Regions from separate parts of the Synechococcus sp. MU1655 genome, predicted to be linked through region 2. Evidence: predicted binding sites of a transcription regulator. Region 2 holds the regulator's gene; each other region holds the start of a gene.
What was found. Region 2 encodes NtcA, which controls nitrogen genes in cyanobacteria. Its sites were predicted from a motif close to GTANCNNNNGNTAC; they were not measured.
Positions count from the first base shown of each region.

Region 1: a site for NtcA is predicted at 4,628-4,641, ahead of NCN04_RS01595 (ferredoxin--nitrite reductase). Genes of this name have one in related genera too.
Region 3: a site for NtcA is predicted at 3,202-3,215, ahead of queF (preQ(1) synthase). Genes of this name have one in related genera too.
Region 4: a site for NtcA is predicted at 4,574-4,587, ahead of NCN04_RS05665 (urease accessory protein UreD). Genes of this name have one in related genera too.

Region 1 is NZ_JAKUHK010000015.1:1,514-8,886, reverse strand. It holds gene moaC (cyclic pyranopterin monophosphate synthase MoaC) at 1-280, shown strand, start outside; gene NCN04_RS01630 (molybdopterin molybdotransferase MoeA) at 264-1,523, shown strand; gene NCN04_RS01625 (molybdopterin synthase catalytic subunit) at 1,533-1,964, opposite strand; gene NCN04_RS01620 (MoaD/ThiS family protein) at 1,975-2,229, opposite strand; gene moaB (molybdenum cofactor biosynthesis protein B) at 2,288-2,815, shown strand; gene cobA (uroporphyrinogen-III C-methyltransferase) at 2,869-3,642, opposite strand; gene NCN04_RS01605 (DNA mismatch repair protein MutS) at 3,654-4,340, opposite strand; gene NCN04_RS01600 (hypothetical protein) at 4,383-4,526, shown strand; gene NCN04_RS01595 (ferredoxin--nitrite reductase) at 4,749-6,290, shown strand; gene NCN04_RS01590 (formate/nitrite transporter family protein) at 6,571-7,373, shown strand, end outside.
Region 2 is NZ_JAKUHK010000023.1:5,433-12,805, reverse strand. It holds partial or broken gene NCN04_RS02280 (glycoside hydrolase family 38 C-terminal domain-containing protein) at 1-1,142, shown strand, start outside; gene psbN (photosystem II reaction center protein PsbN) at 1,130-1,270, opposite strand; gene psbH (photosystem II reaction center phosphoprotein PsbH) at 1,357-1,563, shown strand; gene NCN04_RS02265 (TatA/E family twin arginine-targeting protein translocase) at 1,573-1,851, shown strand; gene pth (aminoacyl-tRNA hydrolase) at 1,856-2,479, shown strand; gene NCN04_RS02255 (DUF3146 family protein) at 2,479-2,736, shown strand; gene NCN04_RS02250 (RuvC family protein) at 2,714-3,166, opposite strand; gene NCN04_RS02245 (DUF3084 family protein) at 3,163-4,293, opposite strand; gene ntcA (global nitrogen regulator NtcA) at 4,345-5,079, opposite strand; gene rph (ribonuclease PH) at 5,171-5,896, opposite strand; gene NCN04_RS02230 (cob(I)yrinic acid a,c-diamide adenosyltransferase) at 6,031-6,639, shown strand; gene dcd (dCTP deaminase) at 6,639-7,232, shown strand; gene thyX (FAD-dependent thymidylate synthase) at 7,324-7,373, opposite strand, start outside.
Region 3 is NZ_JAKUHK010000029.1:4,680-12,052, reverse strand. It holds gene NCN04_RS02685 (hypothetical protein) at 1-17, opposite strand, end outside; gene purB (adenylosuccinate lyase) at 22-1,317, opposite strand; gene NCN04_RS02675 (hypothetical protein) at 1,383-1,646, opposite strand; gene NCN04_RS02670 (TlyA family RNA methyltransferase) at 1,745-2,563, shown strand; gene NCN04_RS02665 (P-II family nitrogen regulator) at 2,552-2,890, opposite strand; gene NCN04_RS02660 (hypothetical protein) at 2,922-3,149, opposite strand; gene queF (preQ(1) synthase) at 3,300-3,710, shown strand; gene NCN04_RS02650 (cytochrome c biogenesis ResB family protein) at 3,682-4,989, opposite strand; gene NCN04_RS02645 (cytochrome c biogenesis CcdA family protein) at 4,994-5,662, opposite strand; gene NCN04_RS02640 (FtsW/RodA/SpoVE family cell cycle protein) at 5,752-6,996, opposite strand; gene NCN04_RS02635 (phycobilisome linker polypeptide) at 7,118-7,318, opposite strand; gene apcB (allophycocyanin subunit beta) at 7,318-7,373, opposite strand, start outside.
Region 4 is NZ_JAKUHK010000086.1:180-6,761, forward strand. It holds partial or broken gene NCN04_RS05635 (hypothetical protein) at 1-99, shown strand, start outside; gene NCN04_RS05640 (DUF4278 domain-containing protein) at 156-317, opposite strand; gene NCN04_RS05645 (type 1 glutamine amidotransferase) at 468-1,241, opposite strand; gene ureC (urease subunit alpha) at 1,238-2,947, opposite strand; gene NCN04_RS05655 (urease subunit beta) at 2,951-3,271, opposite strand; gene NCN04_RS05660 (urease subunit gamma) at 3,283-3,585, opposite strand; gene NCN04_RS05665 (urease accessory protein UreD) at 3,649-4,539, opposite strand; gene ureE (urease accessory protein UreE) at 4,649-5,116, shown strand; gene NCN04_RS05675 (urease accessory protein UreF) at 5,113-5,781, shown strand; gene ureG (urease accessory protein UreG) at 5,781-6,383, shown strand; partial or broken gene NCN04_RS05685 (transporter substrate-binding protein) at 6,501-6,582, shown strand, end outside.

The sequences.
Region 1 (7,373 bases), on a different contig from region 2:
GGCGAAACGGACCTGGGAACTGATTCCCCTTTGCCACCAGTTACCACTCAGTGGTGTGGAGGTCACGATTGAACCGGATCCCTCACTACCGGGACTCATCCTGTGCTGCCGGTGCAGAACAACACACAACACGGGTGTGGAGATGGAATCCATGACAGCAGTGTCTATTGGATTACTCACGCTTTACGACATGCTCAAGTCCATTGATCCAGGGATGACCTTGAGTCAGATCGTTCTTATCCATAAAGATGGAGGTCGCAACGGTGCCTGGTCCCGTTGAGCCCTATGGACGCGAAGGGTTACCTCTTAGCGAAGCCAGACATCGTCTACTCGCAGACATCAGCCCAATCAATGCGTTAACAACCGTGCCTCTTGATGAGGCGCTTGGGCGCGTCAATGCCAAGTCAATCAATGCTCCTGTCTCGATCCCAGGGTTCCGAGCCTCGATTATGGACGGGTACGCCTTAGGGCAACACCATCAACCTACAGTCGGTCAACAATGGATCCTTCAAGGCCGATCAGCTCCTGGCTCTCCTTTTGATCGGGGCTTAAACGCTGGTGAAGCCATCCGTATCTTGACCGGAGCCCCCCTCCCAGAAGGAGCAGGCTGGGTCTTGCCACAAGAATGTGCGGAGACCAGCCAAACGCAACTGACCTTGGCTGTTGAAGTTTCGGATCAACCCTGGATCAGAGCCGAAGACGAAGAATGCAAAACCGGTGATCTATTGATAAATCATGGCCAACGCTTAACGCCTTCCCAGCTTGGACGCTTAGCAGGTTGCGGTGTAGCCACGCTTCAGGTCCATCAAAAACCTCGCATTGGCCTCCTGATCAGCGGCGATGAGCTCGTGCCAGCCGGGCTAGAGCGACGAGCTGGGGCCATATGGGAGAGCAATGGCACCCTGCTTGAGGCGATCCTGAACAGCCTTCACCAGGTCGTGCATTCACGGTGCGTGGTTCCCGATCAACCAGAAGCTTTGCGGCGCGCGCTAGCTGAGCTCAGCAAAACCTGTGATGTTGTGGTGAGCACAGGGGGAATTTCCGCTGGTGACACTGACTGGATCCGGGAGCTCGTCAACGAATTGGGGCAAGTTAGTTTCTGGAAACTGTTTCTGAAGCCAGGACGCCCCTTCGCTTTCGGGCACATCAACAGCCGAGAAGGCAACGTGCCTTTCTTTGGCCTCCCTGGAAACCCTGTCGCTGCAGCAATCACCGCCCTACAGCTGCTCTGGCCCGCCTTGCAGTTGCTGGAAGGTCAAGAAGAGCCTGACTTATTTCCGCGCGTCAAAGTCAAACTGGCCAACGCTTTGGCTCGCCGGCCAGGCCGCCCCGAACTCGCCCGCGCTCAATTGGAGGTCGATGCGAGCGGAGAGCTCATGGCGCGAGTGAGCGATTCACAAGCCTCATCCCGCATTGGCTCCCTGCTTAACAGCGATCTTTTGCTGGAGATTCCCGCAGAAACAGGAGGGTTGGAAGTGGGCGAGAGTCTTTGGGCGCAACTGATCCGAACACGCCTCCTCTAGTACATGCATTCAAAGCGGTGTATTGCCGCTGAGCCATGTGCCCTGCCCATTCCTCCATTCTCTTTTCCAGAAAGGAGCCTGATGCTTAATCGCCTCCAGCAAATCCATGCAACAACGCTGAGCAGGGCCACGGCGATCAGCCTCAACAGCCACTAGCACAATCACCTCCGAGGGCAGCATGCGACCCACCCGATGAAGCACAAGAGCTGAGTTGGCACCGTGATCAATCAACAACCGTTGTGCGTTCTGACGGATGACTCCCTCACACATTTTTGGATAGTGCGTGAGCTCAAACGCGTCCAAAGGTCTTCCATCCTGCGCAACATCACGCACACGACCCACAAATGTGGCTAACGCCGCAGTCTGAGACGACCAGGCAGCCAAGTGAATCCAAGGATCAAAGATTTGGCTGTGTATTTGGACCGTGATCTTCTCTTGCATCAAACCCCCTTTAACCTCCCGTAAATGGTGGAAGAAACGCGATTTCATCCCCGGAATGCACCGACGTCATCGGAGCCACCAACTGCTGATTAATCGCAATTTGCACCGCTGCAGGTCGAGGACCAAGGTGCAACTGAGTCCAGATATCTTCAGCGGTAACAACCTCTCTGTCAGGGAGCGTCAGCAATTGTTCAGCCCAGCCCGCTTGGTCGCGAAGAGAGGCAAACAACAACACGTGGATGGATCTCTCCTGAGATTTCGTCATAGTGGACAATCTCGAGCACTGTTTGGTTTTAGCGTCAGAACAGGCGCATGATCCTGAACTGACCCTCTCCATTGCTCTTCTCACCATTTCCGACCGACGCACAAGGGCGGAAGACAGCAGCGGCGACGCACTGGCACAACGCCTGGCAACGGCAGGTCATCAACTGAGTGATCGAAAAATCTGCCCTGATGATCGTTACCTCATTCGATCTGAGCTGAGTCAATGGATCGCCAACCCAACCATTGATGTGGTGATCACCAGCGGCGGGACTGGGCTCACAGGTCGTGATGGGACCCCGGAAGCCATCGCTCCCTTACTCGACAAAACCATCGACGGTTTCGGAGAACTGTTCCGCGTTCTGTCCTACGAAAGCATTGGCACCAGCACTCTTCAAAGTCGTTGCCTTGCTGGCGTCGCCAACGGCACCATCGTTTTCGTTCTTCCCGGTTCTTTAGATGCTGTTCAAACAGCTTGGGATCGAATTATCTCCAGCCAATTGGACGCGAACACCCGTCCTTGCAACCTTGTGCAACTTCTGCCGCGATTACGAGAAACATCTTGGACACCCAAGCTCAATCCTGATTAGGTGAATAAGACTCGGACTGGTCTGAATCATCGCTGCGGCAAAAGGAACGGACTTCAAAATGGAATCGGCATCGTGACCGCAGCGGGCTCAGGTGAGCAAGCAGTGACTTGCTGGTTCACCACATCTCCCACGACAACGATGGAAGGCGATGCAAATTTTTCTGTTCGGGTGGCTTCTGCCACCTCCCGCAAGGGTGCCTTCAAGCAACGCTGACCAGCAACCGTGCCCTGCTGAACGACAGCCACAGGAGTATCTCCATCTAAACCACCGGCGATTAATTCCTCGGCAATCCGTGGAAGGTTATGCAAACCCATATAAATCACTAAACCATCACTCGCGGTAGCTAACGCACGCCAATTCACGGATGGGCGACGTTTGTCAATCTCCTCATGACCCGTTACGAAGGTGACCGACGAGCCTGCTCGACGATGCGTGACCGGAATTCCGGCATACGCCGGAGCGGCAATCCCGGCCGTGACACCAGGAACCACCTCAACCGCAATGCCATGGGACACCAGATGAGCGGCCTCCTCTCCACCACGACCAAACAGGAAAGGATCTCCACCTTTTAAGCGAACCACCGTTTGATAGCGCTGACCCAAGGCCACCAACACCGAGTTGGTACTGGGCTGAGGCACGGAGTGGTGTCCGCGACGTTTGCCGACAAAATGACGTTCACAAGTGTCTGGAACGAGATTCAGGACCTCGCTTGGAACCAGGGAGTCGTAGACGAGAGCATCACAACATCGCAGTAGACGATGAGCCTTCACGGTGAGAAGGTCGGGATCTCCTGGTCCAGCACCGACGAGATACACAGTTCCTGTCATGGTCGAGTCAATCACGGCAATGCAGCTAGACAATGAATAAGACCCTGACGAAGCTCGGGAACTTCTAAGAGGGATGGCAGCCCACCAGCCTGACCCAACGCCTCCGACATCCGGTTGGGAGCCAGCGAGAGCGGCAATGGAACCATGTTGGGTTGATTCTTAGCAAACTGGTCCCAGACATCAAAGGCCACCACAGGTAAGCCGAAGCGACGTTGCACTGAAATCAAAAAGCGATCAGAGAGCCCTGGCCTCAATGGATGGTGAACGAGTGCCAGAGATCGATTTTGAGCAACAACAACCTCAATCCAACGGGACATCAGCACCCACCAACACTCCCAGGAACCAAGAAAGGGAAGAGGCTTCACCACAACGCCCTCGCTCCTCAAGCGGTCACGAATCAGAGGCACATCGCTTCTGGCATGACTGCCAGGAAGCAAGAGAAGGGGCACCAGCCATTGTGAGTCACACTGCGCTGCCGTCGGAACCTCTGCGGTGAGCACCTCCAATTCAACTGGGGCCGCTCGGCACTCAGCAACAGCCACCGAAATCTCCCGCACACAAGGGGGAACGAGGCCACCAGAACGGCCGTGGACCACCAGACGAAGGGCAGTTGCACCCCCTGATTCGCCCCGTTTCCGTAACAACGGCCACGGATCAAAAGCCCCTTGAACTGATGTAGTCAGGTGGTTTCCGTTCATGCATGCATGACTTACTACCGCAGAGGGCATTCTCGCGCCCCCATGCAATCAAGCGTTCGCAACAACCGAGCATCGCAGCGGTTCAAGAATGATTTCGATCGCGACTTAGCTGCCATGGCAAGGGTTTGGTCCATGATCCGCCAGGGGGCTGTTCGCTGGATCGGAGAAATCGGCCGCCAATACTGATGCAATCTTCTGCTTCTGAAATTCAAATCTATAGAGCCAGAAATCAAAGCACTTGCATGTAGCCAATCAAACAATATTTCAAGTCAGGAGCCGCCAATTTGGTTCCAACCGATACCGAAACACTACCCCATCGATCGCTATAAACACTTTGCAGCACGGATTTTTCTCTGATGTGCTGGAAATGTCGCTTACAGACGAATTCCCGTATCAAGCATCAGCGCTATGAGCATTCAAATCCCAACAAGACCATTCCTAGAAAACAAGAAGCTCAATAAAATTGAGCAAAACAAAGCCTCTAAAGATGGCCTTCTTGTTGGAAGTGAATTAGAAGAGTTTGCAAGAATTGGCTGGGAAGAGGTTGATGAAACCGATCTTCAGCTCCGCCTCAAATGGTATGGGATGTTCTGGCGGCCAAAAACTCCAGGAAAATTCATGCTTCGCCTGCGAGTACCCAATGGTGTGCTCAGCAACGAACAGATCCGCGTTGTCGCTTCCATTGTTGAACGTTACGGCGAAAATGGAAGCTGCGATATCACAACACGACAGAACTTGCAACTTCGAGGAGTATTACTTGACGATCTCCCCGATATTATAAAACGCTTGAAGGCCGTTGGTCTCAGTTCAATTCAATCAGGATTTGACAACCCCAGAAATGTCACTGGAAATCCCTTAGCAGGAATTGATCCGAACGAAATCATCGACACTCGTCCCTTCACAACCGAACTACATAACTTTCTAACCAATAATTGCCAAGGCAATCCAGAGTTTTCCAATCTTCCTCGCAAATGGAATACTGCTGTTGCTGGCGCCAAAGATAATTTCTTACTTCACAACGACATCGTCTTTCACCCCGTTGAACGCGATGGTGTGATGGGTTTCGGTGTTTGGATCGGCGGAATTCTTTCCTCCCAAATGAACGCGTATGCCATTCCCCTGAATGCCTGGGTAAAGCAGGATGAAATTTGTAAAATGACAGATTGCGTCATTCGCTTATGGCGTGACAACGGCGAACGAAACAAGCGCCCCAAGGGACGCTTTCGCATGTATCTCGACGAGCTTGGCATTGACGCATTTAGGAATGAAGTTGAGGTCCTCTTTGGTCCACTCACAGAAGATCCGGGTTCAATTTTTAACTCCACACCGCGATCTCACTACGGCATCCATCCCCAAAAGAATAAAGATGAATTCTTCGCAGGTCTCCACGTCAGTGTTGGACGACTCACCGCAACAGACCTTCACGATTTAGCCACAGCGAGCCTGGAATACGGAACTGGAGAAATTCGCCTAACAGAAGACCAGAACGTCATCATCGTGGGGCTTTCAACAGCCAAGCTGGACCGCTTCAAAGCCGATCCTTTGCTACAGCGCTTCCCTCTTGAGCCAGGTGCCATCGCAGCGGGAACCGTCTCCTGCACAGGCAACACCTACTGCAGTTTTGGTCTCACCAACACCAAAGATCAAGCGATTGCTGCTGCTAAGCGACTCGATGCAGAACTCGAACTGCCCGAAGAGCTCAAGATCCATTGGACCGGATGCCCCAATACCTGTGGGCAAGCCTTCATGGGTGCGATTGGTCTGACAGGCACCAAAGCGAAAAACAGTAAGGGCGAAATGGGTGAGGGCTACACGCTGAGCATTGGAGGATCGCAAGGCGAAAACCCACAGATCGGCGAAATTCAGCAAAAGGCTATTCCTGCAGAAGACATTCAAAATGTTCTTAAACAGGTTCTGATTGAACAATTCGGAGCAAAACCTCGGGCTTAATCGCACTAAATCGCTACTCCTTTCAGGAAACCGTGGCGCTTTGTTTTGAAGCCATGGTTCAACGTTTCAGCAATCTTCACATCGGCTTATTTCACAATGGCTTTCAAAGTTGATTTCCTATCGCGTTTTGTTAACTGGCTTAGCGCAAGTGGGGAAGATAAAGCACCAATTTCTGTAGCACCACAGAATCAAGATTTTTTCTCACGCTTCATGAATCGCGTCAGCGGTTGATTCCCTTTCATCTACTAAACACCCAATCATGAGTGCAACAGCGTCCCAGATGGACTACGTCCTACCTAATGAACTCGTCGACGGCATGATTTTAGCCGGCGGCAAGAAAGCAACAGTCAGCATTAAAAACCTGCTGATCCGTGGTTTTTACTCCGGAGCCATTCTTGGTCTCGCAGTGGTCCTGGCCCTCACGGTGGGAATCCTGACAAAACTGCCATTCGTAGGTTCTCTCCTATTCCCATTTGGTTTTGCAAGCATTGTCCTCTTCGGGATGGAGCTGGTGACCGGTAACTTCGCATTGCTGCCGATGGCAACATGGGCCGGCAAATGCAGCTGGAGTGCAACATTTCGCAATTGGGTGTGGGTGTGGATTGGTAATTTCATTGGCACACTCGTGGTCGCCATCATCATGGGCATCAGCCTGACGAGTGGCAGCTTGGATGCTGCTGCTGAGAATGTTGGGCCACCGATTTGGGATCTCGTTGCTCAGAAAATCGTTGCTCTTAATCAGATCAACGTTGTGAAAAAGTACGAAGCTCTTGGAAGTATGGGCTTCTTTTTAGCATTCCTTCGCGGAGTTGTTGCCAACTGGTTGGTTTGCCTAGGTGTCACGATGGCTCTTGTGAGCAAAAGTGTTCCAGGAAAAATCTTGGCTTGCTGGTTACCCATCACCGCTTTCCAATCATTAGGCATGGAACACATTGTTGTGAATCAATTCCTACACACCGCTGGTCCGATTCTTGGATCAGGAGTGCCCTTTTACAAAGTAATCTTCTGGAATTTCCTCCCAGTTACGCTAGGTAATATTGTTGGAGGCATGGTATTCATCGGCATGCTCTTTTACAGCACCCA
Region 2 (7,373 bases):
AGGCTGCTCCTTCAGGCGGAGTTTGGGTTCAGTTGCCTTGTAGTGAAGGCGTGTGCGCGCTTCCACTTCAGCGCAGCCGTGAGCCTCTGGGGTCTGCTTTGCCGATTCGTCATCCCGTGAGCGTGGAGGTGGTGTCGTCCGGAGTGTGGAGGTTGAGCAATGGGGCTGTGTCTGCAGATGTGAGCGCCCATGGGCTGGTTCAGCTGCGCGATGGGAATGGTGTGCCACAGCTCAGCGAACCTTTGCGATTGCTGCGTTTTTCCGATCGAGGAGAGTTCTGGGACGCTTGGGATCTTGCCGCGGATTACCGCCAACATCCGCTGCCGATGGCCGCACGCTGGTCGGCAGAATTAGTGGAATCGGGTCCTCTAACAGCACGGATCGTGTTGCGCACGGTTGCTGGATTGAGCCAGGTGCGCCTTGACCTCATCTTGAAGGCCGATTCGCCCTGGCTCGAGGCCCAGCTCAGCGTCCAATGGCAGCAGACCCATGAATTGCTGAGGTTGGAATTGCCACTGAACCGCCCTGCTGTGCGATGGGCCGCCGACACGAGTGGTGGAGTGATCGAGCGACCAGCACAAGCGTTCAATCCCTATGAACAAGAGCGTTGGGAACTGCCTGTGATCTCATGGTTTGCAGCCGAAGGGGAAGCTCCTGGGGGTGGGATGGCGGTCTTGTTGGATGGTCCTCAAGGTGTTGATGCCAGTCCGAACCATCTGGGAGTCTCCCTGCTCCGAGGCCCAACCTGGCCAGACCCCTCAGCAGATCACGGATGGCACAGGCATCGATTGGCCTTCATGCCAGCGCTGCTTGGTTGGAACCGCAGTGGTGTGGCCCAGGCGGCGATCCGATTCAGGGAGCCGGGTTGGGTAGGGCCTGTTGCATTGGAGCAGCGGTGGCAAGGGCTTCCCTCCTTGCCCGTCGGTCTGGTGCCGATTTCAGTCCGACCCGTGAAGGGTGCCCTGCATAGCGATAAGGCCGTTCAAATTGAAGTACTCAATCCCGGACCAGCGCGTCAGCGTTGGTTGCCTGGGACCGATTGGAGGCTGAGCTGCACCAAATCCAACGACCAAAGGACGTTCTGGGAGGTCCACCCTGGCGAGCTCCTCACATTGATTTTGGAGAACGTTCAATCTTCGTGATCATCGAACGGGTCGTCGAGATTTTTTGATGGAGGGCCAAAGGCTGTGTACACCCCAAATCCTGTTAACCCAAGCAGGGCCGCCAGCACGGCAATCGCCACTGACATGGCTGGGGACGAACTTTCCATCACAACTCTCCACAGGATTGACCTCTTTACGGGTCGGAGCCCTTACAGTATCGAGACTTAACTCCACCCGAGACTTCAGCGCTGCCATGGCTCAACGCACCCGTCTGGGAGATCTGCTCCGCCCCCTGAATTCGGAATACGGCAAAGTTGTCCCCGGCTGGGGCACCACACCAGTGATGGGCATTTTTATGGCCCTTTTCCTCGTGTTTTTGTTGATCATTCTTCAGCTGTACAACAAGTCACTGATCCTTGAAGGAATCAATGTCAACTGGAATGGCTTAGGCCTGGGCTGACAACCGAGAATGAATGTTTTCGGCATTGGCCTGCCAGAAATGGCCGTTATCGCGGCGGTCGCTCTCCTTGTGTTCGGCCCAAAACGGCTACCGGAGTTCGGCCGCACCCTTGGTAAAACTCTTAAGGGTTTTCAGTCGGCCTCCAAAGAATTTGAACGCGAAATTAATAAGGCGATGGCTGAGCCCGAACCCATAGCGGATCAGGCCAAGGCTCTTGAAGCACCAGCTGAGACGGTTGTACCCCCAACGGTTGCGCCAAAGACAGAGCCAACTTCTCCTTCCGATTGAGTCGATGAATCGTGGTGATCTCCGCCTAGTGGTGGGGTTGGGGAATCCAGGCAATCGCTATGCCAACACCCGACACAACGTTGGCTTTATGGCTTTGGAACGCCTGGCCTCTCGCGAGGGCGGTGGCTTTCGATCCATGCCCAAGCTCCAAGGTCAGCTCGCTGATTTGGGTTCGGGGGACAAGCGATTGCGATTGTTGATGCCCCAAACCTTCATGAACGACAGCGGTCGCTCGATACGGGCTGCATTGGATTGGTTTGGCTTCGAGCTGCATCAGATTTTGGTCCTCGTCGACGATATGGATCTGCCGCTCGGTCGTTTGCGTTTGCGGGCCCGTGGGTCTGCCGGTGGCCATAACGGCCTCAAAAGCACCATTCAGCATCTCGGAACGCAGGATTTCGCGCGTCTGCGCATTGGAATTGGTGCACCCGGGCAAAACCCCAGTGAGCGCAAGGCAAGAACGGTGTCGCATGTGCTTGGAAGTTTCAGTCGTGACGAGGAGCCCCTGATCGACAAGGTTTTGTTGGAGGTCGTGGATGGTTTGGAGAGGATTCAGCGTCAAGGCCTCGACCTTGCAGGAAATCACCTCAATGGGCTTCAGCTGGCTCCTACCAGCACTGAGGAGTGATGGCAGCGCTACCTGTTACAACCGCCCATCTGCGGGTTCAACGCCAGAGTTTTGCGGATCAATGTTTGGAAGGAGACGTCCAGGCAGGAGGCTTCAATTGGCAGTTCAGTTGGTTTTTTGATCGCGGTGAGTTGAGTGTGGAACCTTCCCTGGGGCGAGCGTTGATTCAAGACGCGCTCCTTCGCTTCCTTGTGAAATCTGACTATGACCTGGAGCCCGGTGGTGATTACACCTTCACCGTGAGGGCCCGTTTCTGAGGGGACCGGGTCCCGGCCATCGCAAAGGCCGTTCTAAGTAATCCTCAAGAATGACGAGCGCTGCGATGGCGTCGAGATCACCAGACGGGATGCGCAGGCCTGAAGGAAGCAAGCGCTTCCAGCCCCGTGCAGGCCACAACTGCCAGTAACGCTCGCGTGCTCGCAGGGTGGTTGCTGTTTCGTCCACGACGTGGACCTTCATGCTGGTGGGAAGTTGTTGTTGCCAGATCGTGCTGCTGGTGCCGTCACCGATCACCAGATCAGCAATCTGAGAGTTCTCCCCCTGATCGTCTTCCATCCAGGCGCGCAGCTGATCAAGGACCTCAGAGCTTGGTATCACCATGCCTTGCAGAACCGTGTTCGTTGAGATGTCTGCAAGGAGCAAGCCGCATTTGCTTCGGCCAGGATCTAAGGCGACGACGCGTGTCATGGACTGAGTCGCAACTGGATGGCGATGGGATCGGCGGTCTCGCTGCGCCGCAAAGCAACCGCTTCGAGCGAAGCGAGACCGCCATTGCGGTCGATCAGCTCTTGGCCCAGCACATTGATGGCATTCACATCGAACTGCAGCCCCTTGCTGAGAGATCCGCGTCGTTGCACCTCGGCCAATGTGGAGGCAAGGAGAAGATTCAGTCGGTTGCGAACGGCTTCAGGGTTGCGCTCATTGCTCGCGAGGGTGGTGCGGGCCAGGATCTCCCCCTCTCTGGTTACCGTGACATTGGGAAGCACTTCCGGGAAGGCATACACAACGGTTTCACCCAGAAGCACATTGGCTGCTGAACGAATGTTCACAACCCAGGTGCCAGGTTTGCGAATCGTTTGTTCCAAGCGTTTGATGTCGGGTCGCGGAACCAGCAGGATCTGACGCTCTACCGGTTGGCCAGGGAGCGCTTGTTGATAGGCCTGAAGATTGGCATCTCGTAGTAACTGATCGATCACCGTTTTTGCCTGATCGGGGCGTTCGAGCTTCAAGGTCACGGTTGCAAGCGGCTGCCCACTGCTGATGGCGACATTTCCGCGACGCAGGGCGAGGAGATTGTCTTCCAGTTGATTGAGTTCTTTCTCGCCACTGCGAATTTGAGAGCGCACGGCTGAGAGCTCCTGTTCGGTGCGTTGAATCTCAATATCTTTCGCATCCACGTCTTGGCTCAATCGCTGTCGCTCTGCCTCCAGGGATCGGGTTTGCTCCTGGAGTGGCTTCAGGGTGCGACGCAGTTCTGCCGCGCGCTGTTGGGCGGTTGTGAGCTCTTTGCCAGCTTGTGTCTGAGCGCGTTTGCTTGTTTTGAGGTCGGCGCGACTGCTCCGCAATTTCGCTTCGAGAGCATTCAGTTCAAACAGGCCCACCCTGAGCTGTCGACTGACCAACAGCAAGAGTCCGAGTGAAAGGGCACTAATCAGGCTGCCCGTTAACACCGTAATCACCACGGCCGTGCGTTTGGGACGCAGTCCAAGCAAGCTCAGTCGAGCTTTCCCCACGCGAGATCCAAGACGGTCTCCCAGGGTTGAGAGCACGCCTCCAAGCACAAGAAGAGCGAGAAGTAGGAACCAGCCGGTCACGGAGAACGAAGGGTCAGAGTTCGGATGGAAGCTCCATCTTCACCTGCATGGTCAGCTGAATCGCTTGGCGAGAGCGATTGGATCGAGAACAGTGATCTTTTTGCGATCGATATCGACAAGGCTGGACGCCTTGAGATCACCCAAGAGACGAGTGATCGTGACGCGTGTGGAGCCGATGGCCTCGGCGATGGCTTGATGTGAGAGGCGAAGGTCGATGGTGATGCCCCGTTGACCAGGCACTCCGAAATCTCGACAGAGCACCAGCAGAAAACTCACCAGCCGAGACGACATGTCCCGATGGGTGAGCGTTTCGATCATCGTTTCGGTCTGGAGAATCCTGCTGGACAGACCTTGCAACAACAGCAATCCCACACTGGTGTCAGCTTCGATGGCCTGCCGCACTGATGTGGCGGGCGCCGTGACCATCTCCACTCTGGTGAAAGCGATCGAGTGATAAAAACGATCAGAGCGATGACCTGTCAATAACGACAGAACGCCAAACAAGCTGTTTTCTCGTAACAAGGCAACGGTGATTTCTTCGCCGGATTCGTACACCCTTGAGAGGCGAACTGCACCGCGACGAATGAGGTACACCTTTTCTGCTGGATCGCCGGGGAAAAAGATGGTTTTCCCCCGTTCCACCATTTCGGAATTGGCTCCATCGAGTCCCCGAATGACGTCTTGAAGAGTGCGGTTGGATGGAACCGCGGGGGTCCCGAAGCTCGAGGCCGCCGGGCGAATTGTTGGTGGTGCATAGCGGCTGAAGCCGCGGCTGACCTCAGCCATGTTCCCAGCGCGTCTTACGAGATGTTATGGATCAGCCAACCCGGCTCGTGTAGCAAGGAACACGAAATGCTGCCTTGTCCTGAAGCGGAGTTCATGTAGCTGAAAGAGCCGCACGTTGATCACCCATGATTTTTTTGAGCCCAGGCTCGGCGAGGTCCAGGAGGGCATTGAGCTGGTGGCGGCTAAAAGGAGCTCCTTCTGCAGTGCCCTGTAGTTCCAGCAATTGTCCCTCTCCGTTCATGACGACATTGAGATCCACGTCGGCATGGCTGTCTTCGCTGTAGTCGAGATCGAGAAGGGGGCGGTCTTGAATCACGCCAACGGAGACAGCTGCCACCTGAGCTTGGACAGGGTTGGTGTTGAGAACCCCTTGTTGAACAAGCCGTTCACAGGCTCGTTGCAGCGCGACCCAAGATCCGCTGATCGCCGCGGTACGGGTGCCGGCATCCGCCTGAATCACATCACAATCAATTCTCAACGTGTTCTCGCCGAGAGCTTCCATGTTGATGGCGGCGCGCAGGCTGCGACCAATCAGGCGCTGAATCTCCTGGGTGCGTCCACTTAATTTGAGCAGCTCTCTGTTTTGACGCTCTGGAGTGGATCCAGGAAGGAGTCGGTATTCGGCACTCAGCCATCCCTGGCCTTGATCTTTGCGCCAGCGAGGGACACCTTCCTGATGGCAAACGCTGCAAAGAACAGCGGTCCGTCCGCTGTGAATGATCACTGAGCTGAGGGCAAATCCCATGGGATCCCAGCTGATCGAGAAGGGGCGAAGATCACCCGGCCGACGTCCGTCATTGCGAGAGGTGTCGGTCATAAGTCCACGGTGCGGAGGTGCTTTGAGCCTGCCAGTTGGCTCGGCACACCATGGATGGTGTCAAAACACTTGTGCATTCAACTTTCACCGCTAGATTCATTCACATCCGGATTTGCCGGACTTCGGCGAATGTGATGACCGTCAGCCTCAGCCCTACCCATCATTCTCGTGAGTCGCGGACTGTTGACCACAGGACTCTCGAGCAAGCAGGGCTAAGGGGATTGCCCTCTGTCGAGGTTCGTCCACCCCTGCATTTGGTGGCTCCAGAAGGGCAGCTTGAGGTGCATACCGCCTCCTTTCGGGGGAGCTTTTCTTGTGTGCTGAGCCAAGCGCTGCGGACTGCAGGCCTGGGTAGCCATGTTTTGATCGCCCAGTTTCTCAAGGGTGGAGTGGGTCAAGGCCCCAAGAGCAGCCTCACCCTGTGCGACAGGCTCAGATGGTTGCGACCTTCCGTGACGGAATGCCTGTCAGATGCTGCTGTGAGCCGCGATGAGGAGGTCAAAGAGGCAGTCCAAGAGGTTTGGCAGATCTGTAAGACCCATCTCTTAGAAGGCACGTTGGACCAACTCGTTCTGGATGAGATTGGATTGGCGATCGAGCTTGGCTATTTAAGCCACGAGGATGTCTTATCGGTGTTGGAGCAAAGGCCTTCCGCGATGGATGTGATCGTGACCGGGCCCGCGATCCCTGCAGAGATGATGGAGATGGCGGATCAAGTGACGGAATTGCGTCGAGGTTTCTAATGCTGAAGAACGATCGCTGGATTACTGATCAGGCTGATGCAGGCATGCTCGAGCCTTTTCAAAATGGATTAGTGCGCCACTTGGATCCGGATCAACGGCAGAGTCCGGTTCTGAGTTTTGGCTGTTCCTCGTACGGCTACGACCTGAGGCTCTCGCCTAAGGAGTTTCTGATCTTTCGCCACGTGCCTGGCACGATCATGAATCCCAAGAGATTCAACCCTGACAATCTTGAATCAACGCCCATTCATCATGATGAGGATGGAGACTATTTCATCCTTCCGGCGCATTCGTATGGCCTCGGTGTTGCCCTCGAAAAGATGCGAGTGCCGCCCAATATCACGGTGATTTGTCTTGGTAAAAGCACCTACGCCCGTTTAGGCATCATTGTGAATACAACTCCAGCGGAAGCTGGCTGGGAGGGACATCTCACCTTGGAATTTAGTAACAGTTCTGGCGCTGACTGTCGCATTTACGCCAGTGAAGGGATCTGTCAGTTGTTGTTTTTTGAAGGTGATCCTTGTGAGACCACCTACAGCGATCGGCAAGGTAAATATCAGCATCAACCCGAGCGCGTCACGCTGGCCAAGGTCTGAATCAGACTGAACTCAACGGGCAATCTGGATTGTTTAACTGTTAAGCAATCCACAAGTTATTTTTGTCTTCAATTTGATTTTTGAAGGTTGCTCAGGGAGCAAGTCGCGCCTTGTGCAATCTTGTTTTTTCGTACCAACTCG
Region 3 (7,373 bases), on a different contig from region 2:
TAGGGAGTCCAGAACATTGACTCAGAGGCCGAGTCGGTCCCAGACGACTCCTAGGTTGGCTTGGTGTAGCTGGGTGCTGAAACACTCCGCTAGTTGGTCAGCATTGAGCTTGTTGCTCACCTCGGGATCGCTTTGAAGGTTGGCGCGGAAGTCACCTCCATTGGTGTTCCAAGCGCTGTGGGCGTTGCGTTGCACCACTTCGTAAGCATCCTCCCGGCTCATACCCCCATCCACGAGGGCGAGCAGTACCCGCTGGCTGAAGACCACCCCTCCGTAGACATTCATGTTGCGGATCATGTTGTCTGGGTAAACCCCAAGGCCAGAGATGACGGCGGTCATCTCTCGCAGCATGAAGTGCAGGGTCACAGAGCAGTCCGGCAGCATCATCCGTTCCGTTGAACTGTGGCTGATGTCACGTTCGTGCCAGAGAGCCACGTTTTCCAGAGCCGCCACCACATAGCTACGCAGCACGCGCGCTAATCCGCTGATGCGCTCGCTGCGAATCGGGTTGCGTTTATGGGGCATGGCCGAGCTTCCTTTCTGTCCCTTGGCGAAGCTTTCTTCGACCTCAAGAACATCAGTGCGCTGCAGGTTGCGAATCTCGGTCGCGAAGCGATCGAGCGAGGCTCCAACCAGGGCGAGGATTTGTACGTAGTCGGCATGGCGATCGCGGGAGATCACTTGAGTGCTTGCCGTGTCGGGACTGAGGCCGAGAATCTCGCAGGTGAGCTTTTCCACCTCTGGGTCCGTATTGGCGTAGGTGCCCATGGCCCCGCTTACTTGGCCTACGGCTACATCACGCTCTAGGCGAGCCAGACGCTCACTATTGCGGCGGGTTTCGGCCAACCAGCCAGCCAACTTGAAGCCAAAGGTGATCGGTTCTCCATGGATCGCGTGAGAACGGCCGATCATCACGGTGGCTTTGTGTGCGGCCGCCAGCTTGGCAATCGCGTCGTCCAAGGCAGCCAACTCCTGGCGCAGAAGAACGACTGAGGCTTTCAACTGCAGCGCCAGGCCTGTATCAAGAACGTCGCTACTGGTCATGCCGACGTGGATGTACCGTCCTGCATCGCCAACGTGCTCATTCACATTGGTCAAGAAAGCGATCACGTCGTGACGGACCTCGGCCTCGATCTCAAGGATCCGCTCCGGTTCAAACGCCGACTGTTCGCGAATCGTTTGCATCGCATCCTGTGGGACACGACCAAGCCTGCAGTTGGCCTCACAGGCAGCAACCTCAACATCCAGCCAACTTTGGTATTTGGCACGGTCTGTCCAGATCTCGCCCATCTCGGGCAGGGTGTATCTCTCGATCAAGGGCCAGCGCGTGGCGACAACTCAACCAATGTATGGCGCTGAAGGCTTGGACATTGCGATTAGCTCTAAGCCGATGTGAGGCGGCGATGCTCAACTTCCCACTGAACGTTCTGTCCCCAGGCTTGCTGACGCACCCAGCAGAGGCCCCCACGACATTCAATGACTTGAAAGGGAGGGAGATCTTGGGGGTGATTGTCGAGCGTGACAAAAGACCCAGGGGCCAGTAGCTCAAGTACGCGGTTCGACGCCTCGCTGGACTTGCGACAAAATTTGGCTCGAAGGGACTGGCGGCGTCCGCTTTTGATGTTGAAGACGTTGTTGGCTGACACGGACTTGCGTGCGGCTTGCGAAGATCTTCAGGGAGGTCTGCGGAACTCCGGGTGGAACTCCGGTATTTGTTTCGGTTTCACGGTGCTTTTATGTCGAAATGGTTCGTAAACAGCGTTTAGATCTCCACATGCTGACGTTGGGGTTGGCTGCATCCCGTCAGCAAGCGCAACAGCTCATCCGCGCCGGCAAGGTCAGAGATCATCGGGGGCAGCTGCTCGACAAGCCAGGTCAAACCGTTTTGATCGATCTCGAATTGATTGTGGAGCAGCCTCCTCGGTTTGTGTCTAGAGGTGGTGAAAAGTTGCTGGCAGCGTTGGAGGCTTTCCCTGTCTCGGTGGAGGGGCGCACCTGTCTTGACGGAGGGATTTCGACGGGTGGCTTCACCGATTGCTTGCTGCAACACGGAGCTCGTCGGGTTTATGGCATCGACGTTGGCTATGGCCAGACGGCCTGGAGTTTGCGCATTGATGAACGCGTTGTCCTTAAAGAGCGCACCAATTTGCGCCGACTGACCGCAACTGAGCTCTATGGGCCTGAAGACGACCTCCCCACTCTGGCTGTTGCAGATGTGTCGTTTATTTCCTTGTCTCTTGTCCTTCCAGCTATTCGCGCCTTGCTGGAACCGCGGGGGAGCGAAGCATTGGTGTTGGTGAAGCCTCAGTTTGAAGTGGGTCGCGATCGGGTAGGTAAAGGCGGGGTGGTGCGAGATGGCTTGGCTCACAGGGATGCGATTGCCTCAGTGATCGATTCCGCACACTCCCTGGGCTGGAACGCCCTGGGAGTTGTGGGATCGCCGATAACAGGTCCCGCCGGCAACCACGAATATCTGTTGTGGTTAAGCGAGCTTGAGCCACATCAGATTTCTGATGAAAAGATTCGAGAGGTGATTCAGGACACCCTGAGATCAGAGGGCTGAACTGTCACGATCGCCGGTGCGAATCCGTACGACGGTGTCGACAGAAGAAACAAAAATCTTGCCGTCGCCGATTTCTCCCGTTTTTGCTGCTTCCGCAATGGCGTTAATCACAGCTTCAACGCGGTCATCGTCGATCACAACGTCAACTTTCAGCTTCTGCAGAAATTCAACAGTGAATTCAGAACCGCGATATCGCTCTACTTGCCCCTTCTGACGACCGAATCCGCGCACTTCGCTCACGGTCATGCCCACGATGCCGGCATTAACCAAAGCTAATTTGACGTCCTCAAGTTTGAAGGGACGGATGACGGCTTCGACCTTTTTCATGGATTGTTGAGTGATCGTTCTCTTGAGTGTGTCAGGAATTGAGCTGAGATGACAGGGCCGGGAGAGGAGAAAGGTTCAATCCGGCGTTTGAGGCATCCTTGATCAACTCATCGACATTCGACTGACTCACCGTGGCAAGGCCCTCAGCGAGTAGCTCCCAATGGGACTTTTCGAAGTGAGTTTGAAGCCACAACATGCCGTGAACGCTCTCAGGCTGTAGACGGAGAGCCTGTCCCTCGGTAATCAGACTGAGATCCATTGCAAGCAAGTCCAACACCCCCCTATTAGGCCTGCATTCCTGTTTATAGGTTGTACGTGTTGATACCAAATCAAGCAGCGCTGAGCTCCACTCAACAGTTTTGGAGGGCTGGCTTTAGGGTCGGGCGCTGGAGTTTTCCGTATTCGTTCGATGAACAATCCCGGCACTGAGCTCACCAAAACTCCGCTGTATGGCGAAAGAGCTATTGCAAATGCGGAGTTGATCTGTTTCGACAACCCAAGGCCAGGGCGCCCCTATGAGGTGTCGATCGAATTGCCTGAATTTACTTGCCTTTGCCCCTTTTCTGGTTATCCGGACTTCGCGGTATTGCGCTTGATTTATCAGCCCGGACCGCGAGTGGTCGAGCTGAAAGCGATCAAGTTGTATATCAATCACTTTCGCAACACTTCGATCTCCCATGAAGAGGTGGCGAACAAAATTCTTGATGATTTAGTCGCGGCCTGTGCCCCCGTTTGGATGCAGCTCGAAGCTGATTTCAACCCTCGTGGCAATGTTCATACGGTTGTAAGAGTCAGTCACGGGACCCGTCAATCCTGCTGATCAGGATTGGCAATTCGGCCGCAAAGCCAGCGAGATTTCGATTGCAAAGTCCGCCAATGTGCAGCTGTCTGTTGGATGGCTGAAATGGTGGCGGGTCGAGTACGGCCCAGAGCTGTCGGGTTGCGATCAAGCTGAGGCCTCCGCCAAGCAGTGTGATCGCGAAACCTGCATAAACGAGAGGGACACCTGGGTCACGCTTAAGGAGCAGTCCGCTGGCAGGCATGATGTCGGCCACTCTCAGGGGCAGTCCTTTGATTTCAGTGGATGCCCCGCCAGGTCGCAGGTTGCCCAGCAGAGATCCGTCTGCATCGAACACCTGAACAGGGCCCTGTTCACTGCTTGTGCTCATCAGCACAGGTTCGGATCCGTCTGGCCGTGTGGGAAGCACCAGACCCCAAATTTGTTCCCCGAGCTCGGGAAAACTACGGAGAGGTAATTGCAGTTCAGGACTCTTGCCGATCTGCACGGTGATCGCAGCTAGCGACCAATCCGCTTGATAAACAGTCATCCCTCGATAGCGGAGCGGATGATTCACGCTGATCATGCGCTGCTCTGAAGGCCCTCCTGGAGGATCAAGTCTCAGGGTTGATCGGAATTGTTCGGTGCGTCCCGCCGGATCACGCTCAATCGCGAAGCGTTCGAGGGTGAGCGAAAGCCGGTTGTTGCCAGATGGGTCAAGCAGGTCGAGAGCTCGGCCGGGCGCAAGGAAGCGTTCCAAGCGGTTTCCAGAAAGTGCTCCCCATGCAGCACCGATTAGCAGCAGCACCAAGCCGGTGTGGACCAATAAGGGGCCAACCTTGCCAATCACGCCACGCCGCGCCGCGAGGCGAGCCTCTTGCCTTTGGACCTGCCAGCCTTGCTTTTGGAGTTGCTCACTCAGTGTGTCTAAGGCCGACTCACCGTTGGAACAGTGAATTGATTCGGCCAACGCCAACTTGCTCAGTTGTCTGGGTTGGCGGTAGTCAATCCAGCGCATCGTGGCGAGTAGTGCTGGCCATTGACGACGCCAGCTGCACAAGATCAAGGCCAATCCCAGCCAAGCCAAAAGGCTTAAAAACCACACGCTGGAATAGATGCTGTCCAACTGCAGTTGCAACATCTGTTCGCCATTGATCATTCCCAGCCATGGGTCTGCATTGAATCGCTCGAGATACAAATCAGGCGCTTCGTTCTGGGGAAGAATGGTCCCAAGGGCGCTTGCTCCCGCAATCAGCAGAAGGAGCAGGATCGCTAATCGAAGATCCGAAAGCAGGGCAAAGAGTCGGCGCAGTGCAGGCATCAGATCAGGTCAATCTCGCTAACAAGGTGAGCGTGCCTGTGGCAAACAGGATCACCCCACTGATGGGAGGAACCCAGCGGCCGATGGGCCGTAACGCCAGCAACCGTGGTAGTGAGGCTGCCAAGTTGCCTGCAAGGAGGAGAGGTAGGACTTGACCAATCCCGAAGCTTGTGAGCATCAGCACCCCGAGGAGGGGACGTCCCGTGCTTGCAATCCAGCCAAGTAGCACAGCCAGTACCGGAGTTGTGCAGGGTGAAGCAGCGAGACCAAACGCTAATCCGGCCGCAACAGGGGCTAGCGGAGCGGGCACCTTGCTTGTCCAACGCATGGGGTCTGGCCCTGCGGGAAGGGGGATTCGAACCACGCCGAGAAGATTGAGCCCCATCACCATTGCTAGGACCGCAACAAGGGTTGGTACCAAACCAGGAACTTGACCGTAGATGCGGCCCAGCAATCCACTCAGGCTTCCAAGCACAACCAGGGCTCCCACGATGCCAGCGCAAAAGGAAAGACTGCGTTGCCAAGGTTTTTGCTTGTTCTCGAAGCCGGCTAGGTACGCGAGGGTGACAGGTAGCAAAGAGAGGGAACAGGGGCCCAGGCTCGTTAAAGCTCCTCCTGCAAAGACAAGAGCCACAGTGATTGGACCAGGCTGCTGTAGCGCATGGTTGAGCAGTTGCTCGCTGTTGCGGGCAAGGTCGGACAGTGCCAGCTCGAATGAGGAAATGGTTGTACCGGTGCGACCGGGATCAATTCAAGTTCACCTTATCCACCGCGCTGTTGCTCGCGGAGGCTGCGACCACCGATTAAGCCTGTGGATTCGAGTGAGCATCGGATTAATAAGCCAATAATCACCATGCTGGAGAGCAATGAATTTCCTCCGTAGCTGACCAGAGGAAGGGGGAGGCCTGTTGTGGGCATGGCTCCGGAGGCCACGGCAATATTCATCAGTGACTGTCCTACGAGAAGGGTTGAACAGCCAATGGCGGTAAGCCTTGCCTGGTTGCTTCGGCAGCGCAAAGCAACACGAAGCCCCAAGAAGCCCATCAGCATCAAAAACACCAGCAACATCACAGACCCCACGAAACCGAACTCTTCGGCATAGACAGCGAAGATGAAATCTGTGCTTTGGATGGGCAGATATTGCAGTTTCTGGGTTGATAGGCCGAATCCCTGCCCAAAAATCCCACCTGATCCAATCGCGAGCAGGCTTTGAATGAGTTGATATCCATCACCCTGGGGATCATTCCAAGGATTCAGAAACGAGATCACCCTGATGCGTTGGTATTCATTAATCAGGATGCTGCTGATTCCGAGCATGCCTCCAGCTAGTGCGGTCCCAAACAGTTGAAGCAAGGGAAGCCCTGCAGAGAATGCCATTAACCAGATCAACAGACCGATCAGTGATGCTGTACTGAGATTCGGCTGTTTGAGGATCAGCAGAACGAGGATGGCGAAGCTTGATAGCCAGAGCAGCTTTTGATCGAGTGCGTTCCGCTTCCAATGGGCGAAGAGATTGGCAGCCTGAAGAACCACAAACGGTTTAATCAACTCTGATGGTTGGATCTGGATAGGACCAATCACCAGCCACCGACTTGCTCCATTCACCGTGGTGCCCATCACCAAGGTGGCAGCCACCATCAGACAGCCGATCCAGAGACCAGGGCCGGCGATTTTGAGCCAACGTCTCAGTGTTGTGGACGCAACGAACGTCATCAGGCTCCAGCTAGCCACCATCCAGACCAGTTGGCGTTTGAGGTAGTAAGCCCCTTCTCCCTGTTCGCGAGCAGCAACCCACCAGCTCGCCGATGCCAAGACCAATAATCCAGCAACACACCAGATGGCAGTGAGACTCAGGAGCAGCCTTGCCTCTGTTGGCCAAAGAGACCAATTGAGAGGTAACAAACGTTGCCAGAATCCATGCGGATTGGATGCTGAATCCTTAGGGCTTTTAAGAGCCCCCTTCCGCGTGGGTCGGCTCCTTCTGGAGGTCACGCTGGTGTCGCTCAAGAGATCTAGAGATGAAGAGTCCGGCTTCTATTGAGCCGCCCTCTGAACGTTTTGCCAAGCCAAAACAATAAAAAACCCGACCTAGGCCGGGTTGATGTGATGCATTGAAACGCGTTGGTGATTAATTCCCAACGTTGACCTGAAGGCCACCTGTACAAAGTTCAACTTTGATGATGCGGCCACCTTGCTTCTGGATTCGCTGTTGTTCAGCGAACCAGCTCTCGTAGGGAACCCACTTGGTGAAAAAAGTGTTCTGCAACTCTCGCTGCGAACGGACCTTCTCAGGTGAGGGGATGCAGGCTGTGACCTTGAAGAGACGCATCAGTTGCCGAGTCCAGAACAGATGTAGTCGAAGTAGACACCCATCTCTTTTCCAG
Region 4 (6,582 bases), on a different contig from region 2:
GATCACGTATTGCTCGATTTGCGAGTGGACTATCTCGATCAAGCGGTGGGCGAACCTATGGAGATCAATGAGCGCAGTCAGGATCTCTGGGCGCAATAGTTGCGCGATCAGTTGTCAGAACTGCGCATATTGAACCGGACGATTCAGCGGACGTATTAGAGACCGCGGTACGTCAGTTGAATGGATGTTTTCTGGGCTTTTACCTTATGAGCTGGATACACACTCACACTGCGGCAATAGTTGAGCTGCACATTGGCTTGGTGTGCTGCGTCATTGTGTTGCTGGTAGGTGTGGCCCCGGTATAGAAGAGTGGTCATAAGAAGTTCCACGAAGCAAGCTCAGGTCCCCGTTCCATGGCCTGAGTCGAACTGCGCCTCGTAAGGGAGCGAGGTGAACGCTGCGTATCAGTTGATACGGCAAAAGTATTTGATTCTTGGCAAATCCTTGGCGCTTGCTTCGATACAAACTTATAAAAAAGTCTTGTTTTCTGTGTTGAACTGGTTCGTCAAGTCCGTCAGGATTTGACCCATGGCAATCCGGCCGCGGCGTTCAAGCGTTGCTCCGATGGTGGTCCACTGTTGCTTCAGTAGGGCAGGCCCATCGCGGCCTAGGGCGCCCACTACGTAGTCCTGGTCTTCAGCGATCCAGCGCTTCAGTGATTCTGCGCTGACCTCCCAGTGGCACTGCACTCCTGCGGCATGGTCGCCGATTCGGAAGAGTTGCTCCGGGCAGTGCAGAGATGAGCCCAGCAGGCTGGCCTCGACAGGTAGGCGAATACGGTCGCCATGCCAATGCAGAACGGGCTCGCTCACGTGGAGCCCCCGTAGCCAGGGATCGTCGTTCGGATCGATTACCCAGTGGATCGCACCGATGCCCACCTCCCGCAGCGGTTGGGGTGGTTCTCCAACCTGCAGCGGTTCAACGGTTCCTCCCGCTGCAACGGCCAGCAGTTGCGCGCCGAGGCAAATGCCGATGACCGGTTTCCTCTGTCGGTGCCATTCCACGAGCCAATCAAGTTCGTTTTGAAGCCAGGTCAGGTTGGACCGGTGGCGATCGTTCACCCCCATCGGCCCTCCCAGCACTAACGCGATTGTGTTTGGGCAGGTGCTGGGATCGGGGAGGGTATCGCCTCGGTTTGGTCGCAGGATTTTGATCGTCATTCCCCGCTCGATGGCGAGGGTGCCAATTAAGTCAGGTCCCTCGCGATCAACGTGCTGGATCACCAACAGGGTGGTGGTCACAGCAGCAGATAACGCTGGGCGAGGGGCAACTCCTCCGCTGGCTCGCAGGTTAGGAGCTCGCCATCGGCGAACACCTCATAGGTCTGTGGATCCACGCTCATGTTTGGTAGTGCAGAGTTGAGCTTCAGATCACTTTTGCCAACGTCACGCGTATTTTCTACGGCAATACAGGTGCGTTTCAGTCCAAGCTTGCTTTGGATGTTGTCGTTCATGGCCGCATCGCTCATGAAGGTGAGGCAACTGGGTGCAAGCGCTTTGCCGAAGGCAGCAAACATCGGTCTGCCGTGGACTGGACCAGGCGTGGGGATTGAGGCATTGGCATCCCCCATTTGGGCCCAGACGATTGACCCGCCTTTGATAACGAGTTGAGGTCGTATTCCAAAGAATCCTGGTTTCCAAAGCACGAGGTCGGCGAGTTTGCCTGTTTCCACGGAACCCACCTGACTGCTGATGCCATGGGCGATTGCCGGATTGATCGTCACTTTGGCGATGTAGCGCTTGAGGCGGTGGTTGTCGTTTCGGCTTGAGTCTTCTGGTAAGGCGCCGCGTTGAACCTTCATTTTGTGGGCTGTTTGGAAGGTGCGTGTGATCACCTCTCCCACGCGTCCCATTGCTTGGGAGTCGCTAGCGATGATCGAGAAGGCGCCGAGGTCGTGAAGGATATCCTCAGCAGCAATGGTTTCGCGGCGGATGCGTGATTCTGCAAAGGCCACGTCCTCTGGGATTTTTGGATCAAGGTGATGGCACACCATCAACATGTCGAGGTGTTCCTCGAGAGTGTTGCGGGTGTAGGGCCTGGTTGGGTTGGTGCTGCTTGGCAGCACGTTCGCTTCTCCGCAGATTTTGATGATGTCTGGCGCATGCCCGCCTCCGGCACCTTCGGTATGAAAGGTATGAATCGTGCGTCCCTTGATGGCTGCGATGGTGTCTTCCACGAAACCGGCTTCATTGAGCGTGTCGGTGTGGATGCAAACCTGCACATCCATGTGGTCAGCAACGGACAGACAGGCATCGATCGCGGCAGGTGTGGTGCCCCAATCCTCATGAAGCTTTAGTCCACAGGCTCCCGCTCGTACTTGTTCCTCCAAGGCTTCTGGAGTGCTGGCGTTTCCTTTACCGAAAAAGCCCAGGTTCACGGGAAGTCCTTCTGCTGCCTGCAGCATTCGGCTGATGTGAAATGCACCCGGGGTGCAGGTGGTTGCATTGGTTCCGGTGGCGGGTCCCGTGCCACCGCCCATGAGTGTGGTTACCCCGCTGGCCAGAGCTGTTTCAATCTGTTGGGGGCAGATGAAGTGAATGTGGGTGTCAATGCCACCTGCCGTGAGGATGTGTCCTTCACCGGCAATGGCCTCCGTGCCTGGCCCGATCACGATGCTGACGCCTCCCTGGATGTCGGGGTTCCCTGCCTTGCCGATGCCAACGATGCGGCCATCTTTGAGGCCGATATCGGCTTTGACGATGCCCCACCAATCAAGGATGAGGGCATTGGTGATCACGGTGTCAACGGCTCCTCCAGCCCGGGAGGTTTGAGATTGGCCCATGCCATCGCGAATCACCTTTCCGCCGCCAAACTTCACCTCATCGCCGTAGGTGGTGAAGTCCTTTTCCACTTCGAGGATGAGTTCGGTATCCGCTAAACGAATGCGGTCTCCAGTGGTTGGCCCATAGGTTTCGGCGTATGCCTGGCGGGAGATGCGATAGGGCATGAATCAGGCGTCGAGGGGTCCGTTGATGTTTCCGTTAAAACCGACCACGCGGCGTGCTCCAGAAAACGGGATCAAACTCACGTCGCGGTTGTCACCTGGCTCGAAGCGAATGGCCGTACCGGCTGGGATGTCAAGCCTTTGACCGCGTGCAGCGTCACGGTCAAAGATCAAGGCTGCATTGGCTTCTTGGAAATGGAAGTGGGATCCCACCTGCACGGGGCGGTCTCCGCTGTTGGCAACGGTGAGGGTCGTGACCTCTCTGTTGGCGTTGAGTTCAAGTTCGCCGGGTTCCGGTAACAATTCACCGGGGATGAGGGGTGCCATTAGAAGAAGCCTTAGCGAATGGGGTCATGCAGGGTCACGAGCTTGGTCCCATCGGGAAATACAGCCTCGATTTGGACTTCATCGACCAACTCTGGAATGCCCTCCATCACCTGGTCGCGGCTTAACCATGTGCTGCCTTCCTGCATGAGGTCGGCCACATTCTTCCCATCGCGTGCTCCTTCTAAAACCAAGAAACTGAGCCATGCCACAGCTTCAGGATGGTTGAGCTTGAGGCCGCGCTGGAGACGACGTTCTGCCAAGAGCGCAGCCGTGACGATCAGCAGCTTGTCTTTTTCTTGAGGGCTGAGGTGCATGGTGACCTTGCTCTCTTTTTAGTTTCTATCGCTCTGTAGCAGCGGAATGTTCAATGTGAACCCTTATGGCCTCAATGGATTTTCTTGTAAAGGCCAGACCCTGGGAATCTTTGGCGATGCCAGGTTTCGCGCTTGACGGGTGCGAGCCCAAATCCTGCTGAACCAGAAACGGGCATCTCGACTGGAGAAGCCGCTGTATCGGGCGATCAGTCCCTGAGGGAGTGCGCCGCAATGCATCTGTCCTTCGAGAGCCTTTCGATCTTGGCGAATGTCATCGAGGAGGTTGTTGATCTTGGTTGTTTGGAGAGGGAAGGGTGCAGCCCAAACCAAGGTGCCGAAGACAGGTTGTTGATTGAGTCCATGGAACCCCTTCAGCGCGTCGTCGCTGATTTCGAGTCTGTCAACAAGTTCCCAACGCCTTCCCTCAGACGTTTGGCGTTGGATTTGAACGTCTGATCTCCAGCATCCCTGTCCCAATGTTTCGTTTGCGGCAGTGCGTCCGAGACGCACAATTTCAGCGCTGAGAAAGGATCCATCCATGGGCAATGTGACGCTGAGGTTTTGTTCAAACAAAGCATCGGCATAGAGCACAAGTTCTTGCGGAAGCCATTCCAAATCACTATCCGCATCAAGCTCTGCCGAGACCTGTTGGCGGGCCCAAGTTCCCAGCGGATGGAGCTGGCTTCGACCTATGGATCCATAGATCTTTTGCGCGGCCACGCTTGTGAGTAAGCAGCGACTGTTTGGTCTTAAGCCGAGGTTGATGCTCAATTGGTCTCCCCCCACAAGGCCACCAGCGGTATGAAGCAGTGGCAGCTCGCAACGCCCGTTCTCGCCCCGTTCGGCCCGCATTAATTTCAAGGGGGCGGTGCAGCCCCCTTGAAATTGACTGCCACTGCTGCCCGCAACAAACTGCAGGTTGCAGGTGCCGTGCCATGGATCAAGTCGTTGCATCAACGCACGCTCGACGCCAACTCTCCTCAGCTCTGTAACAAGGACTACCAAATGATGGCGTGCTGTTTGGGCAGTCTTTGTGGCGTGATCTCTTTGGTTGTCTGAACCCTTGGATGTTGGCTTGACCGTGTTGGACCATCGCCTCTTGTCTGAAGAGCCGTGGCCGAACGGCTCCCTCGCTGTGATGGAGTTGCCGTTGAGCGCGGATCAGCGCACGGTGCTGCGTGGACGTCGTCGAACTGCTTGTGGTCGAGACGTGTTGTTGCAGCTGCCGCGCGAGCGAGCCTTGATGCCTGGTGATCGCCTCACCGATGCGCATGAGCAGGTGCATGTTTTGGTAACCGCTGCTCTTGAGGAGTTGTTGCGGGTGGAAGCAGCAACGCCGCTGGCATTGCTGGAGGCTGCCTATCACCTAGGGAATCGCCATGTGGCACTTGAGTTGCATGAGGATGAGCTGTTGTTACTGAATGACTCCGTACTCGAAACCATGCTTAAGGGTCGTGGATTGAAGCTGACACGGTGTTGTCGTTCATTCATGCCGGAAGGCGGTGCTTATATCGCCCATCAGCACGCATGACATCGCTTGCGTTATTGCAGTTGGTAAGCCCTGCTTTGCCTGTTGGTGCTTTTAGTTATTCCGAAGGTCTTGAAGTCTTGATCCAGGATGGTTCTTTGATCAACGAATTCGATCTTCAACAGTGGATTGAAGCTGAGCTTCAGAGGGGTGCATTGAGGTTGGAGGCTGCGGCGCTAACCCCGTTGCGTGTTCAGCTTCAAAGCTGGGAGGAAAAAAGGTTAGAAATGCCCAGTGACTTGATCAGTCTCGATGGGTGGTTGCTGGCTTTGAGGGAGTCGGCTGAGATGCGTGCTCAGCAAGGACAGATGGGTGGTTCTTTGCTGAAGTTGATGGCTGATCTTGGACATCCATTGCCTCAGCCATTGGTTTTGGCGTGGCCTGCGGCCTGGGCTTGGGCTGCCCTGTCGTGGAAGATTTCTGAGCTGGAGATGGTTGAGGGTTATCTCTATGGCTGGGTTGCAAATCAGCTCAGTGCGGCGGTCCGCTTGGTGCCGCTGGGTCCCACCACGGCCCAACGGATTCAGCAGCGACTGTTGCCGATGATTCGTGATCAGGCGAGTGTTTTAAAAGATCAAGATCCGCACGCGCTTTGGTGTGGTGGTGTTGGTGCAGGGCTCGCCCAGTTGGCTCATGCTGAGTTGTATTCACGTTTGTTCCGGAGCTGATGAGCAGCAAACTCAGGCTTGGAGTCGCCGGTCCGGTGGGCTCAGGCAAGACAGCACTCGTGGAAGCGCTTTGCAGGAGATTGCGTGATCGCCTGCAATTAGCAGTTGTGACCAATGACATCTACACGCAAGAGGATGCTCAATTCCTCACGCGCTCAGGTGCATTGGAGCCCGAGCGTATCCGTGGGGTTGAAACCGGGGGGTGCCCCCATACGGCGATACGAGAAGACTGCTCCATCAATCGAGCTGCTGTGAGTGAACTGGAGCATCAATTTCCTGGACTTGATCTGGTGATGGTTGAAAGCGGTGGAGACAATCTTGCGGCCAGTTTTAGTCCTGAACTTGTCGATCTTTGTATCTATGTAATTGATGTAGCGGCTGGAGACAAGATTCCTCGTAAAGGTGGACCTGGAATTACACGGTCTGATTTATTAGTCATTAACAAGATCGATCTGGCCTCTTTCGTTGGTGCTGACCTCGGAGTCATGGAACAGGACACATTAAGGATGCGGAGGAATCGACCCTGGTGCTTTACCAATCTTCGTACTGAAGAAGGACTTGATTGCGTGGAAGAATTTGTGTTGCAACAGCTACCAAATTGAAAAATATTTGGTTTCCTTATTAAAATAAAGTTCCTGTTGATACAGGAATATCTTTCTCTTGATCTGTACCTTGCAAACTCCGACGTTGAAGCGTCGTTTCTCTTGTTTTTGGTACTCATGAGCTCATCGTTGTCCAAGCGTCTATTTGCCGGCATCGCCGCAGCGTCGCTGGGTCTGTCTGTCACTGCTTGTGGTGGTG